2 regions of the Sulfitobacter pacificus genome follow, and region 2 is predicted to be linked to the other one. Evidence: riboswitches for the same ligand, from Rfam matches in the RefSeq annotation. Region 2 holds a riboswitch; the other holds the start of a gene.

Region 1 (7,859 bases), 220 kb from region 2:
GGCGTTTCGCTGGTGGCCTCTTTCCATTCCAGCCCGGCGCAACCGGGCAGGGCACGCAGATGGGCGATCACCGCGTCAATGCCTGCGCGCGACCCCGCAATCGTGCCATTCACCCCTTCACCCGCCAACAACAAGGTGCCTTTGACGCCCTGTGCCAGACAAAGATCCAGCAACGCAGGTTTCAGCGTGGCAGGGTCGGGAAAGCGGGTAAAGTGATATAAGGCGGCAATTGTGTACATGGGCGCTGAAATAGGCCCCAAAGGGGCTATTTTGCAAGGGGGCGCTGGGTTAAAACCGGTGCGACACTTCTGCTCATAAGGAAACACCATGCAAGCCCTTGTTGTGATCGACGTCCAGAATGATTTTTGCCCGGGTGGTGCCTTGGCCGTCGCAGGTGGCGATGACATCGTGCAAGGCATCAATGCGCTGATGAACGAGTTTGACGCGGTGATCCTGACGCAGGACTGGCATCCGGCGGGCCATTCCTCTTTTGCATCCTCCCATGCGGGCAAGGCCCCGATGGATCTGATCGACATGCCTTATGGCCCGCAGATGTTATGGCCCGACCACTGTATCATCGGCAGCATGGGGGCAAAGTTTCACACCGAATTGCATCAGGACCGTGCCGATCTGATCATTCGCAAAGGCTATAACCCGGCCATCGACAGCTATTCCGCCTTCTTTGAGAACGACCATAAAACACCCACCGGCCTTGAGGGGTACTTGCGCACCCGTGGCATCACCGGGGTGACGATGGTTGGCCTCGCATTGGATTTCTGTGTGAACTATTCTGCGGTTGATGCCGCACGGCAGGGGTTCGAGGTGACCGTGCAGCAGGATCTGTGTCGCGCCATTGATATGGGCGGTTCGCTGGCCGCGGCGGTTGACGGGATGAGGGCAGCGGGTGTCACCCTCGCCTGAGCCTACCGTGCGGCGGGCATCAAAAGGGTGACATTGGCGTCGATAAGGTTTGAGGAGACCACCGTGCGCTGCGTGCCAGTCATGAATTGAAGGGTCAATATCATGGCAAGCACCAGTGCAGGCAGGGCAAGCGCAGGGCGCAACAGGAACGCCAAAAATACCTTGGACTTTCCTTTGCCGATGCGATGGGCCACTTCGCGTACAGGGGGTGTAACAGGTTGCGCAGCGGTGATCGCCCTTGTGCAGGCCTCAATGTCCAGCCCATTTAAATCCTGCTTGGAAAGATCATAGATAGCCAGATTTTCCCGCATACGGTCCGCAACATCCGTCAGATGGTTCTGAAACCTGTGATCCAGTTTGCCCTTCGGTAAGGTCACACCGGACGGGGCAAATGCAAATCCGCAATCGCGGAAAAACGCTCTTACTTCATCCGCTGCCCCGCATAGCGCCTGCGCCGTGCGCTGGTCGCGAAACTTTGCTACATAGTTGGCACGGGAATGCGGCTGCAAACCGTTGCGGCGCAGCAAAGCCCCCTGTGCAGGGTCATCGAAAACCTCTGGCGGATACAGGTAGGAAATGTCGATATCATAGCATAACGTCATGGGCTGCCCCTTTCGGATTGGGGCAGCATACCGTTAAAATTTGGCGAAAACTGGGCAAAGGGAGATGGCGGCGTTACAACCCCTGCAATACCGGCTTGCCGCCCGCGATCACCCCTTTGATCAGCTTCAACCCCTTGGCCTGTGCCGCGCGATCCCCGAAACGGTCATTTGATACAACGGGCATGCTGTTTTCCTTGGCGAATTTCAACAAAAACGCATCCGCTTCGGTTTGTGCAGGGCAGACCATGATCTGATCGCGGGTCACCCCCAGCGCCTTGGCAAAGCCGTTCTGGTTCAGCGATTTATCCCCCAGATGATGGCGCGACGAGGCATCAAGAAAGACAAAAGGGGACAAGTTTTTCGCCCGCAGTTTATCAACGACCGCCCGCAATGTGCGCAGGTCCGCTTCGCCATCCCAGAACATCACATTGGTGCCGTCAATCACCACACCGGGCAGATCGTTTTTGCGTTTGGGTTTCTTTGCCAGCAGCTGGGCCTTGGTCACCGGCTCTGCCCGCCGCAGCGCCATTGCGGCCAGCCACGCGGTGAATATGACACCGCCCGCCACGCCCCAGTAAAACAGGTTGGCCCCCTCAAACGGATATCCACGCAAGAAATAAGCCCCAATCGCGGCTGTCAGCCCCAGCGTCACCCACAAGATCCGCGACAGGCAAAAGACATAGCCGACAAAAGCCAGCAGTAGAATAACGGGGGTAAGGATCTCAATTGGTGTCACGGGGGTCTCCATCTATGCCCGACCGGTGATAGGGATCAATATTGGCAAGCTTATGGCGTAAATGAAATCGCCCTTGCCCCTCCCTTGCCAGTTTTGCCACAAAGGCCTGAACACTAAAGGAACCGCTCATGGTCGATATCGCCTCCCGCGTCTGGAACCACAAATGGAAGATCGACCCGATTGTGCGGTCTCTGATCGATACGGATTTCTATAAGCTGTTGATGTGTCAGTCTATTTTCCGCAATAAACCTGATACACAGGTTACTTTCAGCCTGATCAACCGGTCCAAACACGTGCCGCTGGCCAAACTGATCGACGAGGGCGAATTGCGCGAACAGCTTGATCATGTGCGCTCTCTCAGCCTCAGCCGGGGCGAATCCACCTGGCTGCGCGGCAATACCTTCTACGGCAAACGCCAGATGTTCCGCCCTGATTTCATGGAATGGTTCGAGGGGTTGCGCCTGCCGCCCTACCATCTGGAACGCAAGGGCGATCAATACGAACTGACGTTTGAAGGTAAATGGCACGAGGTCATGTTGTGGGAAATTCCCGCGCTGGCGATCCTGATGGAACTGCGTGGCCGCGCCGTATTGGACACGATGGGCAAATTCGAACTGCAAGTGCTCTACGCGCGGGCCATGACCCGCGTCTGGGAAAAAATAGAGACATTGCGCGAGGTCCCCGATCTGTCGATTGCTGATTTCGGCACCCGGCGCCGGCATTCCTATCTGTGGCAGGACTGGTGCGTGCAAGCGATGAGCGAAGGTCTGGGCAGCGCTTTTACCGGCACATCAAATTGCAAAATCGCGATGAGCCGCGAGGTAGAGGCGATCGGCACCAACGCGCATGAATTGCCAATGGTTTATGCGGCCCTTGCCGCTGATGATGCCGCCCTTGCAAAGGCACCCTATGATGTTTTGCAGGACTGGCATGATGAACATGAAGGCAACCTGCGCATCATCCTGCCCGACACCTATGGCACCAAGGGGTTCCTTGAAAACGCCCCTGACTGGCTGGCCGGTTGGACCGGCATCCGCGTGGACAGCGGTGATCCCGCGACTGCGGCGCAGATCGCCATCGACTGGTGGAAGTCACGTGGCGAGGATCCGGCGCAAAAGCGTGTGATCTTTAGCGACGGGCTGGATGTGGATAAGATCAAGACCCTGCACCGCGAATTTGCCGATAAGGTGAATGTCTCTTTCGGTTGGGGCACGCTGCTGACAAACGACTTCCGCAAACTGGTGCCGGATGATGCCCTTGCGCCTTTCTCACTGGTCTGCAAGGCGGTGTCGGCAAATGGCAATCCGACCGTCAAACTTTCCGACAACCCGAGGAAAGCCATGGGTCCCGCGGATGAAATCGCCCGTTACAAGCGGGTGTTCGGTGTGGGCGAACAAGAGGCACATGAGGTGGAGGTCTAGGGGCGGGCTTTAGCCGGCGCGCAGCCGGCGTTCCCGCCAGATGATGATCAGCCCGCCAAGGATGATCAACAATGCACCGGGAAACAACTCCGACCAGGGGGCTTCGTCATAAAACACCCAGCCAAGGACAAAGGCGACGGGAATGCCGAAATAGCTGAACGGTGCCAGATCACTTTGATCTGCCATCCGGTAGGCGGTGATCATCAGCAAGACGGCGGACCCGCCAAACACCCCCATGCCTGCAATCGCCAACAGATCAGATGGCGCGCGCAGCGGTGAGAACCCGCCAAGCAGCGGCACCAGCGCAAAAGCGCCAACGGCCGCAATAATCGAAGCATAAAGATTGATCAGTGCCGTTGGCACATCCTCATCCATCATCCGTGCGGAGACACCAACCAAGGCATAACAAAATGCGGCAAACAGGGGCAGCAAAGCCGCATTTGAGAATGTATCCCGCCCTGGCCCGACAACCAGAACAACCCCTACAAACCCGATCAGCACGGCACTCCAGCGCATCATGCCAACTTTTTCGCCCAGAAACGGCACGGCCAGCGCAACCAGAAACAGCGCATTGGCATAGGTGATGGTGGAGGCCGTCGCAAAACTGAGCAACCCCAGCGACATATAGAACGTCAGCTGCGCAAAGGTCAGCATCACACCACGCAGCAGTGCCAACCGCCATTGCCTGATCTTCAGGAACCGCCCTTCGCGATGCCACGCCGCTGATCCCCATAACGCCAGAGCTGATGGGATCAACCCGCAGAGGTTGCGATAGGCGGATAATTCAGCGGCGGTATAGGAGGCTGACAGATATTTGATCAGCAGGCCCATGGCATCAAAAAACACAATGGCGATGAGCGAATAAAGTATCGCAAGGGTGGTCTTGTTCAGCGGCATAAGGATGCTCCGATGGATTTCAGAGATTCGTCAACCGAACAGCTCCTGCGCCAGTTTATGTGTGCTAATCACCAGATATGCCAGCAATTGCGCGCTTTGGGATGCTATTCTGTCGTAAATCCGACTTGCGTTGGCAAAGGTGAAATGCGAAGTCTGAGGGGCTTGGTGTCCCGATGCATGGGCGTTGTTCATGCGGGACCTAACAGGGAATTCAGTCAAGGCATCCGCCCCAAGCTGAAGCCGCCCCCGCGACTGTAAGCGGTGAGCCCGACCCGATATGCCACTTGCCGACCGGATCTGATCCACGGCAGGGAAGGCGGGAAACGGCCACGACCCGCGAGCCAGGAGACCTGCCAGGCGAATGTGAATTAATAACCGTCGGGTGTGACGGTAAGGAGAGAAGACATGACGACACAGACAATGACCCGCAGCAAGCTGCGCATGATGCCCGCCCTTTTCGCTTTGGCGCTGGGGTTTGCAGTTATTTCACTGACCGGCCACGTTCAGGCTGCCGCTCTGCATGATGCCGCCCATGATGTGCGTCACGCCACAGGCTTCCCCTGCCACTAAGCAGACTGCCTTAACCGGGCCGGAAACATTGTCCTGGGTGTGTCGCGATGCGACGCGCCCTGTTGGCATTTTGGCGTCGCCTCACAATCATGTGTTTCCAACTGCCCCTTTGGCAGCAGCGGTGTTCGTCGTTCGCGACTGAACGCGGTTTGTCTGCAGTTTCAAGCATAGGAGTTCATCCAATGTATTCTCGTTTCATTATTTCCGCCCTTTTTGCTGGTGCCGCTACAGGGCTGATCGCTGGCATCCTTCAGTTGATCTTTGTCCAGCCGGTTCTGCTGCATGCCGAACTGTATGAGTCCGGCGAGCTGGTTCACTTCGGGGCTGCTGCCGTGTCGGCCCACCCTGATTTGCCCGGTTTCGACGCCATGCGTGACGGTCTCAGCCTGATTTTCACCATGCTGACCTATACCGGTTATGCGCTGATCATGGTTGCCCTGATGGGTATTGCCGAAGATCGTGGCGCACAGATCGACGCGCGCTCCGGCATCCTTTGGGGTGTTGCCGGGTTCGTCGCATTTCACTTCGCGCCTGGCTTTACACTGGCCCCTGAAGTGCCCGGCGTCGCCGCCGCAGATGTCTCTGCCCGCCAGATCTGGTGGTTTGCAACCGTTGTGACAGCCGGTGTCGCGCTTTGGCTGATCGCCTTTGGTCGCAACTGGGCCGCATGGGGTGTTGCCGCGATTCTTTTGATGGCACCTCATTTGATCGGCGCGCCGGAACCGGATGTCTTTACCGGCCCTGTTCCCACTGAAATCGGTGCACTCTTCGCGGCCCGCGCCTTTGGCGTCGGCCTTGCCGCATGGGTGCTGCTGGGAAGTTTCGCCGGTTATTTCTGGCAACGCGAAGGTGCCCATGCTGATGCCACGGCCAATGCGTAGGGCCTGGGCATGAATCGTTCCCTTTCGCTTTTTGTCATCGGCCTGGTCTTTGGCGGTGGCATTGGTTTTACCATCGCCGCAGGCAATGGCGTGACCTTTGATGGTCATGACCACGGTACGCATCTGGCCGGTATGGACCACGGCAACATGGATCACAGTGCGATGCATGACACCCCGGTCGATGTGCCCGCTGCAGATGCGCCCGGCCTGTCGGTGATGATCACACCGGACCCGATGGCCGGGTACAACCTGCATGTGATGACCGAGAATTTCACCTTTTCACCGGAACGCGCCAGCCTCGCCAATGTCACCGGCGAAGGCCATGCGCATGTCTATATCAACGGTGAAAAGCTGGGCCGCCTCTATAACCCATGGATGCATCTTGCCGGGCTGCCGAAAGGCGAGGTCGAAGTCAGGGTCACCCTCAACACCAATGATCATCGTCCCTTGGCGGTAAACGGCACCCCCGTTTCGGCCTTGCAGATGATCACTGTAGAATGAGGCCCGCCAGATGACCGCAACCCTTTACGTCTGCACCACCTGCCGCGCGGGTGAAACCCTTGACGAAGACGCGCCGCGCCCTGGCGCTTTACTGCATGCGGCGCTGACGCAGGAAGCGGCACCCGACGACGTTGAGATTGTCGGTGTGTCCTGTCTTTCCGCCTGCTCTCAAGGGGCCGCTGTGGCCCTGTCGGAACCGGGCAAATGGACCTATGTCTACGGACGTATGACCCATGAAAACGCCCCTGACATTCTCGCTGGTGCCGCCGCTTATGCCGCATCCAAAGACGGGCTGGTCCCCTGGCGCGAACGCCCCGTTGTGTTTCGCAAACAAAGCCTGGCCCGCGTCCCCCCTTTCAATATGCCTTCGGAGGCACTGACATGAACGACCTTTCCAAAATCCCCGTCACCGTGATTACCGGCTTCCTTGGTTCCGGTAAAACCACGCTGATCCGCCACCTGATGCAAAACGCAGGTGGCCGCCGTCTGGCCGTGCTGGTCAACGAATTCGGTACCGTGGGTGTTGATGGCGATATCCTTAAGTCCTGTGCGATCCCTGATTGCCCTGCTGAGAACATTGTCGAGCTGGCAAACGGCTGTATCTGTTGCACCGTGGCGGATGACTTTATCCCGACGATTGAGGCGCTGATGGCGCTGCCGACCAAACCCGACCATATCCTGATCGAGACCTCCGGTCTGGCCCTGCCCAAACCCCTGCTCAAGGCGTTTGACTGGCCTGCGATCCGTTCCAAAATCACCGTTGACGGCGTGATCGCATTGGCCGATGCCGAAGCCGTTGCCGCCGGTCGCTTCGCCGCTGACGAACATGCGGTTGATGAACAGCGCAAGGCTGATGACAGCATCGACCATGAAACACCTCTGTCCGAGGTGTTTGAAGATCAGATTTCCTGCGCCGACATCATCCTGATGTCCAAGGCCGATCTTGCTGGCGAAACCGGCCTTGATGCTGCCCGCAAAGTGATCGAAGCCGAAAGCCCGCGCAGCATCCCGATCCTGTCGATGAGTGAAGGTGTGATTGACCCCAATGTGGTGCTTGGCCTGAACGCAAAGGCCGAAGACGACCTTGACGCGCGCCCCTCACATCATGACGGCCACGATGATCACGAACATGACGATTTTGAAACCATCGTTGTGCCAATGCCGGAAGTCGATGACGTAGAGGCATTGGTTGCATCTATCGAAAAGCTGGCGAACGAACAGCACATCCTGCGCGTCAAAGGCTATGTGGCCGTTACCGGCAAACCCATGCGCCTGCTGGTGCAAGCCGTCGGTGCCCGCGTGCGTCAGCAGTTTGATCGCCCTTGGGGCA
Region 2 (7,859 bases):
GTGCTGATCGGGGAACCGGGCGTGGGTAAAACCGCGATTGCAGAGGGCATGGCTCTGCGCATTGTGAATGGTGATGTGCCTGAAAGCCTGCGCAATAAGAAACTGCTCAGCCTTGATATGGGCGCGCTGATTGCCGGTGCGAAATATCGCGGCGAGTTCGAGGAACGGCTGAAAGCGGTGTTGACCGAAGTGACCGAAGCGGCGGGTGAGATTGTGTTGTTCATCGACGAGATGCACACGCTGGTGGGTGCGGGTAAGGCGGATGGCGCGATGGATGCGTCCAACCTGCTGAAGCCGGCGCTGGCGCGGGGTGAATTGCATTGTATCGGTGCGACCACGCTGGACGAATATCGCAAACATGTTGAAAAAGACGCGGCTTTGGCGCGGCGGTTCCAGCCGGTGATTGTGCAGGAGCCAACGGTGGAAGATACGATTTCCATCCTGCGCGGCATTAAAGAGAAATACGAGCTGCACCACGGTGTGCGCATTGCTGACAGTGCCTTGGTTGCGGCGGCGACGCTGAGCCATCGTTACATCACCGACCGGTTCCTGCCGGACAAGGCGATCGACCTGATGGATGAGGCGGCCAGCCGGTTGCGCATGGAAGTGGACAGCAAGCCCGAAGAGCTTGACGCGCTGGACCGCCAGATCATGCAATTGCAGATCGAAGAGGCGGCGTTGAAGCTGGAGGATGATCAAGCGTCGAAAGACCGGCTTGAAACCTTGCAGAAGGATCTTGCCGATCTGCAGGAACGCTCGCACGAGATGACCGCAAGCTGGCAAGCGGAACGTGACAAGTTGGCTGGTGCGCGTGACATCAAGGAAAAGCTGGACCGTGCCCGCGCCGATCTGGATATTGCCAAACGCGAAAGCAACCTCGCCAAGGCGGGTGAGCTGTCTTACGGGGTGATCCCCCAGCTTGAGAAAGAGCTGGAGGCGGCGGAAACGCGTGAGGAAGGGATGATGGTGGAAGAAGCCGTGCGTCCTGACCAGATCGCCAGTGTCGTTGAACGTTGGACAGGCATTCCCGCAGGTAAGATGCTGGAAGGCGAGCGCGACAAGCTGCTGCGCATGGAAGAGCAGTTGCATGGCCGCGTGATAGGGCAGAATTCCGCGGTGACAGCGGTGGCCAATGCGGTGCGCCGGGCGCGTGCAGGGTTGAACGACGAGAACCGTCCGCTGGGCAGCTTCCTGTTTCTGGGGCCAACCGGCGTGGGTAAGACCGAGCTGACCAAGGCGGTGGCCGAGTTTCTGTTTGATGACGACAACGCCATGGTGCGGATTGATATGTCGGAGTTCATGGAGAAACACGCGGTGGCCCGGCTGATCGGTGCCCCTCCCGGCTATGTCGGGTATGATGAGGGCGGTGTTTTGACCGAAGCGGTGCGGCGCAGGCCCTATCAGGTGGTGCTGTTTGACGAGGTCGAAAAGGCGCACCCGGATGTGTTCAACGTGTTGTTGCAGGTTCTGGATGATGGTGTGCTGACCGATGGTCAGGGACGTACGGTTGATTTCAAGCAGACGCTGATCATCCTGACGTCGAACCTGGGCGCGCAAGCGTTGAGCCAGCTGCCGGAAGGCGGCGACATGGCGGGCGCCAAACGTGACGTGATGGATGCGGTGCGGGCGCACTTCCGCCCCGAGTTCCTGAACCGTCTGGATGAAACGGTGATCTTTGACCGTCTGGCCCGCGAGGACATGGCGGGGATTGTCGATATCCAGTTGGGTCGTTTGCTGAAACGGCTTGCCGGTCGCAAGATTGAGCTGGCTTTGGACGATGGCGCGCGGCAGTGGTTGGCCGACGAAGGTTATGATCCGGTGTTCGGTGCGCGGCCTTTGAAGCGGGTCATTCAGCGGACTTTGCAAAACCCGCTGGCCGAGATGCTGTTGTCAGGTGATGTGCGTGACGGCGACCGGATTGAAGTCAGTGCCGGTGCGGATGGCTTGATCATCGGTGACCGGGTTGCAGCCAGTAATCGACCCAAACCGGATGATGCAACCGTGCATTAAGGTGCTGGTTTACGGATGAAGAAAACCCCCGAAGCTTGGTCAAGCTTCGGGACCCCCTTTTGGGCACTGGCTGGGGTCCGTCTTCAGGGCATTTGAAGAAAATGAAATCGACCCTTTTCAGGATCGCCAACTTCTAGTAGCAAACCCTTACTTCGGTCCGGGCGGCTTGCCGTCTGGTTAAAAGGGAACGTGGTCCGGCCATCTGGCCAAATCCACGACTGCCCCCGCAACTGTAGGCGGAGAGCGAAGCCGGTATATGCCACTGTCACGCAGCGCGTGGCGGGAAGGCCCGGCCCAGCAATGATCCGCGAGTCAGGAGACCTGCCGAGGTATTCACCCTGTCCGGGCGCGAGGGGCGTCGGGGCTGCGGAACTTCCGCGTGTGGTGTTTTCACCGTCTGCGGGGGCTCTCCCTCAAATGACATATTGCAGTCCAAAGGTCCTGCCGGGCCTTACCCGAGGGTTATTTCCATGCTCCGTTTTTCTCTGTTGGCGTCCGTCGCCGTTTCCCCCCTTTTGTTCACAGCCGCATCAGCGCAAGACACTGTTGATCTGGGCGAGATCGTCATCTCGGGTGGTTTATCCCCGATCGAGGCGGACGCTCTTGGCCGTTCCGCCAGCGTTGTCACCGCACAGGAAATCGAGGCGCGTGGGATCACAACGGTACAGGATGCCCTGCGTGCCCTGCCGGGTGTTTCCGTCAATGGCTCCAGCACCAGCTTTACGCAGGTGCGCATCCGGGGCGGTGAGGGGAATCACACATTGATTCTGATCGACGGGATCGAAGCGGCGGGTGGGGATGGTGAATACATCCTTAGCGGCTTGGAAACGGCGAATATCGAACGGGTTGAGGTGCTGCGCGGGCCGCAATCGGTTTATTACGGTTCGAATGCGTCAGCCGGGGTGATCAATATCATCACCCGCAAAGGTGGGGTCGGTGAAACCTATACGGCCACGCTGGAGGTTGGCGATGCAACAACGGCGACGGCTTTTGTCTCGCGCAGGAGCGCGCGGGGCGGGGTGTCCTTTTCGTTCTCTCACAGGGATGACCGGGGCTATGACCAATCGGGGAGCGGCGGCGAGAAAGACGCGCTTGAGCGGACCACGGCGATCCTGTCGGGTGACTATCTGGTGACAGACGCATTGAAGCTTGGCTTTACCCTGCGCCGGGCGGCGGAAGAATACGATACCGATCCTTCCCCCTTTGGGGCGGTGGATGCTGACAGCTATGTGGTGGATGACCCGACAACCGGGGCCACACGTGACGAATGGACCGCAGGGGTCTATGCCGATTACGAGATGATGGGTGGACGGATGACACACCGGCTGTCGTTTGAAAAAACCGAATATGAATCGACCTATAACCGCGGCATGCCGACGACGACGGACACGGAAGCGTTGAAATACCGGTTGAGTTTCGGTCTTGACGGGCGCGCGGTGGCGGAGGCGGATCACCTGCTGAACCTGTTGCTGGAAAACGAACAGGACAACAGCAGTTCCAACCCGCATTACGGTCGGCAATCGACATCTGTGGCATTGGAATATCGCGGCAGCTTTGCCAACGGGCTGGATGTGCAGGCGGGTGCACGTTTTGACGACAATGATGTGTTTGAGGACGCCACAACCTGGAGCGTCGGGCTGTCCTATCAGTTTCCTGACAGCGGGATACGGTTGCATGCCTCTGCGGGTACGGGGATCGTAAACCCGTCCTATTTTGAGCTTTATGCCGCGGATTTCGGGTACCTTGGCAATCCTGATCTGAGACCCGAACAAAACAAGAGCTTTGATATCGGGGCCGAGTTCGAGGTTTTGCAGGGCCGCGGGTTGATCGACGTCACTTACTTCAATGAAACGCTGACGGATGAAATCACATCAGTCAGCACCGGCGCGGGCACGTATTCGTTTGAAAATCAGGCCGGAGATAGTGACCGTCAGGGGCTTGAGGTCTCGGGCAGCCTGCAAGCGAGCGATGCTTTGGCGGTGCGGCTGGCCTATACTTACATCGATGCCAAGAACCCTGACGGCAGTGTTGAGGTGCGTCGTCCGCGGCATGAGTTTACCCTTGGGGCGACGCTGGACAGTTTTGGCGGCCGCGGCACGGTGTCGGCAGATATCCGGCATGTATCGGGTAATTTTGGCAAACAGTTCTTTGGCAGTTTCGCCACCGTCGAATTGCCCGCCTATACCACTGTTGATGTGGCGGCAACATATGCGCTGACGGATAGTCTGACCCTAAACGGGCGGATTACAAATCTGTTTGACGACGATGCTGTTGATGTCTGGGGGTTCGCATCACGGGGACGCGCGGCCTATGTTGGTATCAGTGCAAAGTTCTAGCATGCTGCGGGCACTCTGGTTTGCGGGTGCGCTGATCGCAGCACCCGTGGCCGCAGTGGCTGACACGCCTGAAAGGCGCGAACCGCCCCAAAGGGTCGTGTCGATGAATCTGTGCACCGACCAGCTGGCGATGATGGTGGCGGGTGAGGGACAGCTTTTGTCTGTGTCCTATCTGGCCTCTGACCGGCGCAGTTCCGCAATGGTGGAGCAAGCGGCGGCCTATCATCGCAATCACGGTTTGGCCGAAGAGATCTATCTGTTGCAGCCTGATCTGGTGGTCGCGGGCAGTTTCAGTACGCGGGCCACGGTGGATATGCTTGGTCGGCTTGGCATCCCGGTGGCGATGTTTGACCCGGCCTATGCCGTTTCGGATGTGCAGGACCGGCTGGCGCAGATGGGTGAGGTGCTGGGCCAGCAAGGCCGCACATCGGCGCTGATTGCGGATTTTGAGCACCAGCTTGCCCGCTACCTCAGTGATGTTTCGATGCGCCCACGCGCGGCACTCTATTATGCCAATGGGTATACATCAGGTGACAAAACGCTGGCAGGGCAAATTCTGAACCTTGCCGGGCTGGATAATATCGCAGTTGAACAAGGTTTTGGCGCGGGCGGGGTTATACCGCTGGAGGTTCTGGCGCTGGCCCAGCCGGAAACAGTGATTACCAGCCGCCCGTTTCCCGGTGCCTCGCGGTCGGAAGAGGTCAAGGATCATCCGGTGATCAAGACCCTGCGCCGCAAACACCCGGAGGCCGCGATGACCGACAGTGACTGGGTTTGCGGTACACCTTTCGTGTTGCGGGCCATCGAAGATATGGTGGCGCTGCGCCAAGAGATGCAGAAGGCAGATCCATGATGCGCTTGATGTTGATTTTGACAGTTTTGGTCGGGGCGTTGTTTGTTGCGGCCCTTGCGGTCGGTCCGGCGGATATCGGGCTGTTTGAAAGTCTGGGGGCATTGGTGGGGGGCGATGCGGGACCGCTTACCCTTGTGATGCGCGAAATCCGCCTGCCGCGCGCGCTGTTGGCGCTGATGATCGGTGGTGGGCTTGGTCTGGCCGGGGCTGCAATGCAGGGTTATCTGCGCAACCCGCTGGCGGATCCGGGGCTGATTGGTGTGTCCAGCTCTGCCGCCCTGGGGGCGGTGCTGGCCATTCAGACGGGGCTGTCGGCCAGTTTTGCCTTTGGATTGCCGTTGGCGGCACTGGTGGGGGCGGTGATTGGGGTTGTTCTGGTGTTGGTGCTGGCGGGGCCGCGTGGATCGTCGCTGACGCTGATCCTTGCAGGCATCGCTATTTCGGCGCTGGCCGGGGCGTTGACATCTTTGGTGTTGAACCTGTCCCCCAACCCCTTTGCGGCCAATGAAATTGTGTTCTGGATGATGGGATCGCTTGCAGACCGTTCGATGACCCATGTCTGGATCGCCCTGCCATTGATTCTGTTGGGGGCGGTGATGCTGATCACGCTGGCGCGGGGGCTGGATACGCTGACATTGGGTGAAGACGCAGCAGAGGCGATGGGCATCGGTCTGCGCCGGATGCGGCTGACGCTGATTTTTGGCACCGCTGCTGTTGTCGGAGCGTCCACTGCCGTGGCCGGAGCCATCGGATTTGTCGGGCTGGTGGTGCCGCATCTGTTACGCCCCTTTGTTGGCGCACAGCCGGGACGGTTGCTTTGGGCCTCTGCCCTTGGTGGGGCGGGGATGTTGCTGGCGGCTGATATTGTTGTACGCGTTGTGCTGCCGGCGCGGGATCTGAAGCTGGGCGTGGTCACCGCTCTGATCGGCGCACCGCTGTTTCTGCATCTTATCTACCGCACGCGGAGGGAAGGTTTATGACTCTGCTGACCCTGAAAGACTTTGGTGTCACCCGGCGCAAACGCGAGGTTCTGCGCGACGTCAACATGACCGTTGATCAGGGGGAGCTGATCGGCATCATAGGTGCGAATGGGGCGGGCAAGACCACATTGATGCGCGCGGCTATGGGGCTGATCGACAGCACCGGGCATAGTTCATTGGCGGGGTTGTCGCCATATGCGCGAGGACGCGCGGTGGCGTGGATGCCGCAATCGCGTGAAATCGCCTGGCCGGTGGATGTGGAAACGCTCGTCCGATTGGGCCGGACACCCCATCTCGCCGCGGGGCAGCGCCCGCAGGCTGAGGATTTTGCCGCGGTCGAGCGGGCATTGCTGCGCATGGATCTTGGTGCGTTGCGGGGGCGTACCGCCACCCGTCTGTCAGGCGGTGAGCAGGCAAGGGTTCTGATCGCGCGGGCATTGGCACAGGAGACACCCTTGCTGATGGCGGATGAGCCGATCGCAGGTTTGGATCCGGCGCATCAGATTGCCACCATGCGCAGCTTTGCCGATCTGGCAAGTGAAGGCCATTCGGTGATCGTTTCCTTGCATGATCTTGGGCTTGCCGCCCGCCATTGCACCCGGTTGATTGTCATCGACAAGGGCGGGTTGGCTGCGGATGGCCCCCCGCAGGAGGTGTTGAGCGCCGCGCGCGTTCGCGAGACCTTTGGCATCAGTGCCTATTTCAAAACCACTGCGGAGGGCCCGATTTTCCAGCCGCTTGAGGTGGTGGCATGAGCGCTGTCACGCTGGCGCGGCCCTGGCTGACCTTCGAACTGGGCCGCGAGATGCAGGTGCTGAGCTGGGCCATTAACCGTCCGGGTTTTGTGATGGCGCGGCGTATCCTCTGGCGGGAGGTGCGCAATGCGGATTTGCCGCAAGACATGGATGTGAGGCAGTGGCTCAAAGGTGAGTTACACGCACGGGGTGAGGATGGTTGCGTCGCTTTCCTGACCTCGCGAGATGTCACCTGTTACACCCAAAGCTCTGTCACAACAGAGGGTGTGACGGCGGAGTCTGTGGCGACCGTCGGCCTGTCCAACGCGGAACGGGTTGGCAGCCGGGTGGAACGGCAGATGCCGGATTGGGGCACGATCAATATCGCGGTGCGGCTGAGTTGCGGTTTGTCACAGACCGCATTGATTGAGGCAATCAGCATCGCCGCGCAGGCCCGGACCGCAGCAATTATCGAGGCCGGGCTGGCGTTGCCGACAGGGCTGGCGACAGGCACGGGCACGGATTGCATCGCGGTTGCAGCGCCCATGGGCACAGAGGAGTACGCCGGTCTGCACACGTCAATTGGCGCGGCCTTGGGGGCAGCCGTTTATGACGCCACTACGCGGGGCGCGCAGGAATGGAAATCAGACGTTGGATCACGTCAGAAAGCGGGGACAGAATATGCTGGATCTTGAGAATATACTGCAACAGGGGCTGTGCGAGAGCGAGGCCGGTTGGAACATGGGGTCATTCGGTGCAATCGCCGAATTTCATCACGTCGGAGAGGAAGCCCCGCCGCAGCCCAATGCGCCGCTTTGTCAGGTCACGGCGCGCGGCGGTGTGCGGATCGAGCGGTTGGAGGGCGTGCGCCCTGTAGCTTATGAGACCCTGAGCCCGCGGGCGCATCGCTGGTCGCAGGCCGTATCCCTGTGCCTGCCCGAGGCGG

What was found. Region 2 has a riboswitch for cobalamin ahead of QQL78_RS17695 (TonB-dependent receptor plug domain-containing protein). Riboswitches for the same ligand answer to the same signal wherever they lie in the genome.
Region 1: linked by a shared signal. The riboswitch ahead of QQL78_RS16630 (CbtB domain-containing protein) and the one ahead of QQL78_RS17695 (TonB-dependent receptor plug domain-containing protein) in region 2 are both predicted to bind cobalamin.

The regions. Positions count from the first base shown of each region.
Region 1 is NZ_BSNL01000001.1:3,316,195-3,324,053, forward strand. Features, by position in the region: gene trhO (oxygen-dependent tRNA uridine(34) hydroxylase TrhO) at 1-239, opposite strand, end outside; gene pncA (bifunctional nicotinamidase/pyrazinamidase) at 328-921, shown strand; gene QQL78_RS16610 (hypothetical protein) at 924-1,523, opposite strand; gene QQL78_RS16615 (NYN domain-containing protein) at 1,597-2,259, opposite strand; gene pncB (nicotinate phosphoribosyltransferase) at 2,388-3,680, shown strand; gene QQL78_RS16625 (DMT family transporter) at 3,690-4,577, opposite strand; cobalamin riboswitch at 4,724-4,949, shown strand; gene QQL78_RS16630 (CbtB domain-containing protein) at 4,983-5,147, shown strand; gene QQL78_RS16635 (CbtA family protein) at 5,330-6,028, shown strand; gene QQL78_RS16640 (hypothetical protein) at 6,038-6,529, shown strand; gene QQL78_RS16645 (DUF1636 family protein) at 6,540-6,914, shown strand; gene cobW (cobalamin biosynthesis protein CobW) at 6,911-7,859, shown strand, end outside.
Region 2 is NZ_BSNL01000001.1:3,537,316-3,545,174, forward strand. Features, by position in the region: gene clpB (ATP-dependent chaperone ClpB) at 1-2,010, shown strand, start outside; cobalamin riboswitch at 2,147-2,353, shown strand; gene QQL78_RS17695 (TonB-dependent receptor plug domain-containing protein) at 2,481-4,346, shown strand; gene QQL78_RS17700 (ABC transporter substrate-binding protein) at 4,348-5,199, shown strand; gene QQL78_RS17705 (FecCD family ABC transporter permease) at 5,199-6,179, shown strand; gene QQL78_RS17710 (ABC transporter ATP-binding protein) at 6,176-6,934, shown strand; gene QQL78_RS17715 (adenosylcobinamide amidohydrolase) at 6,931-7,608, shown strand; gene QQL78_RS17720 (DUF6925 family protein) at 7,595-7,859, shown strand, end outside.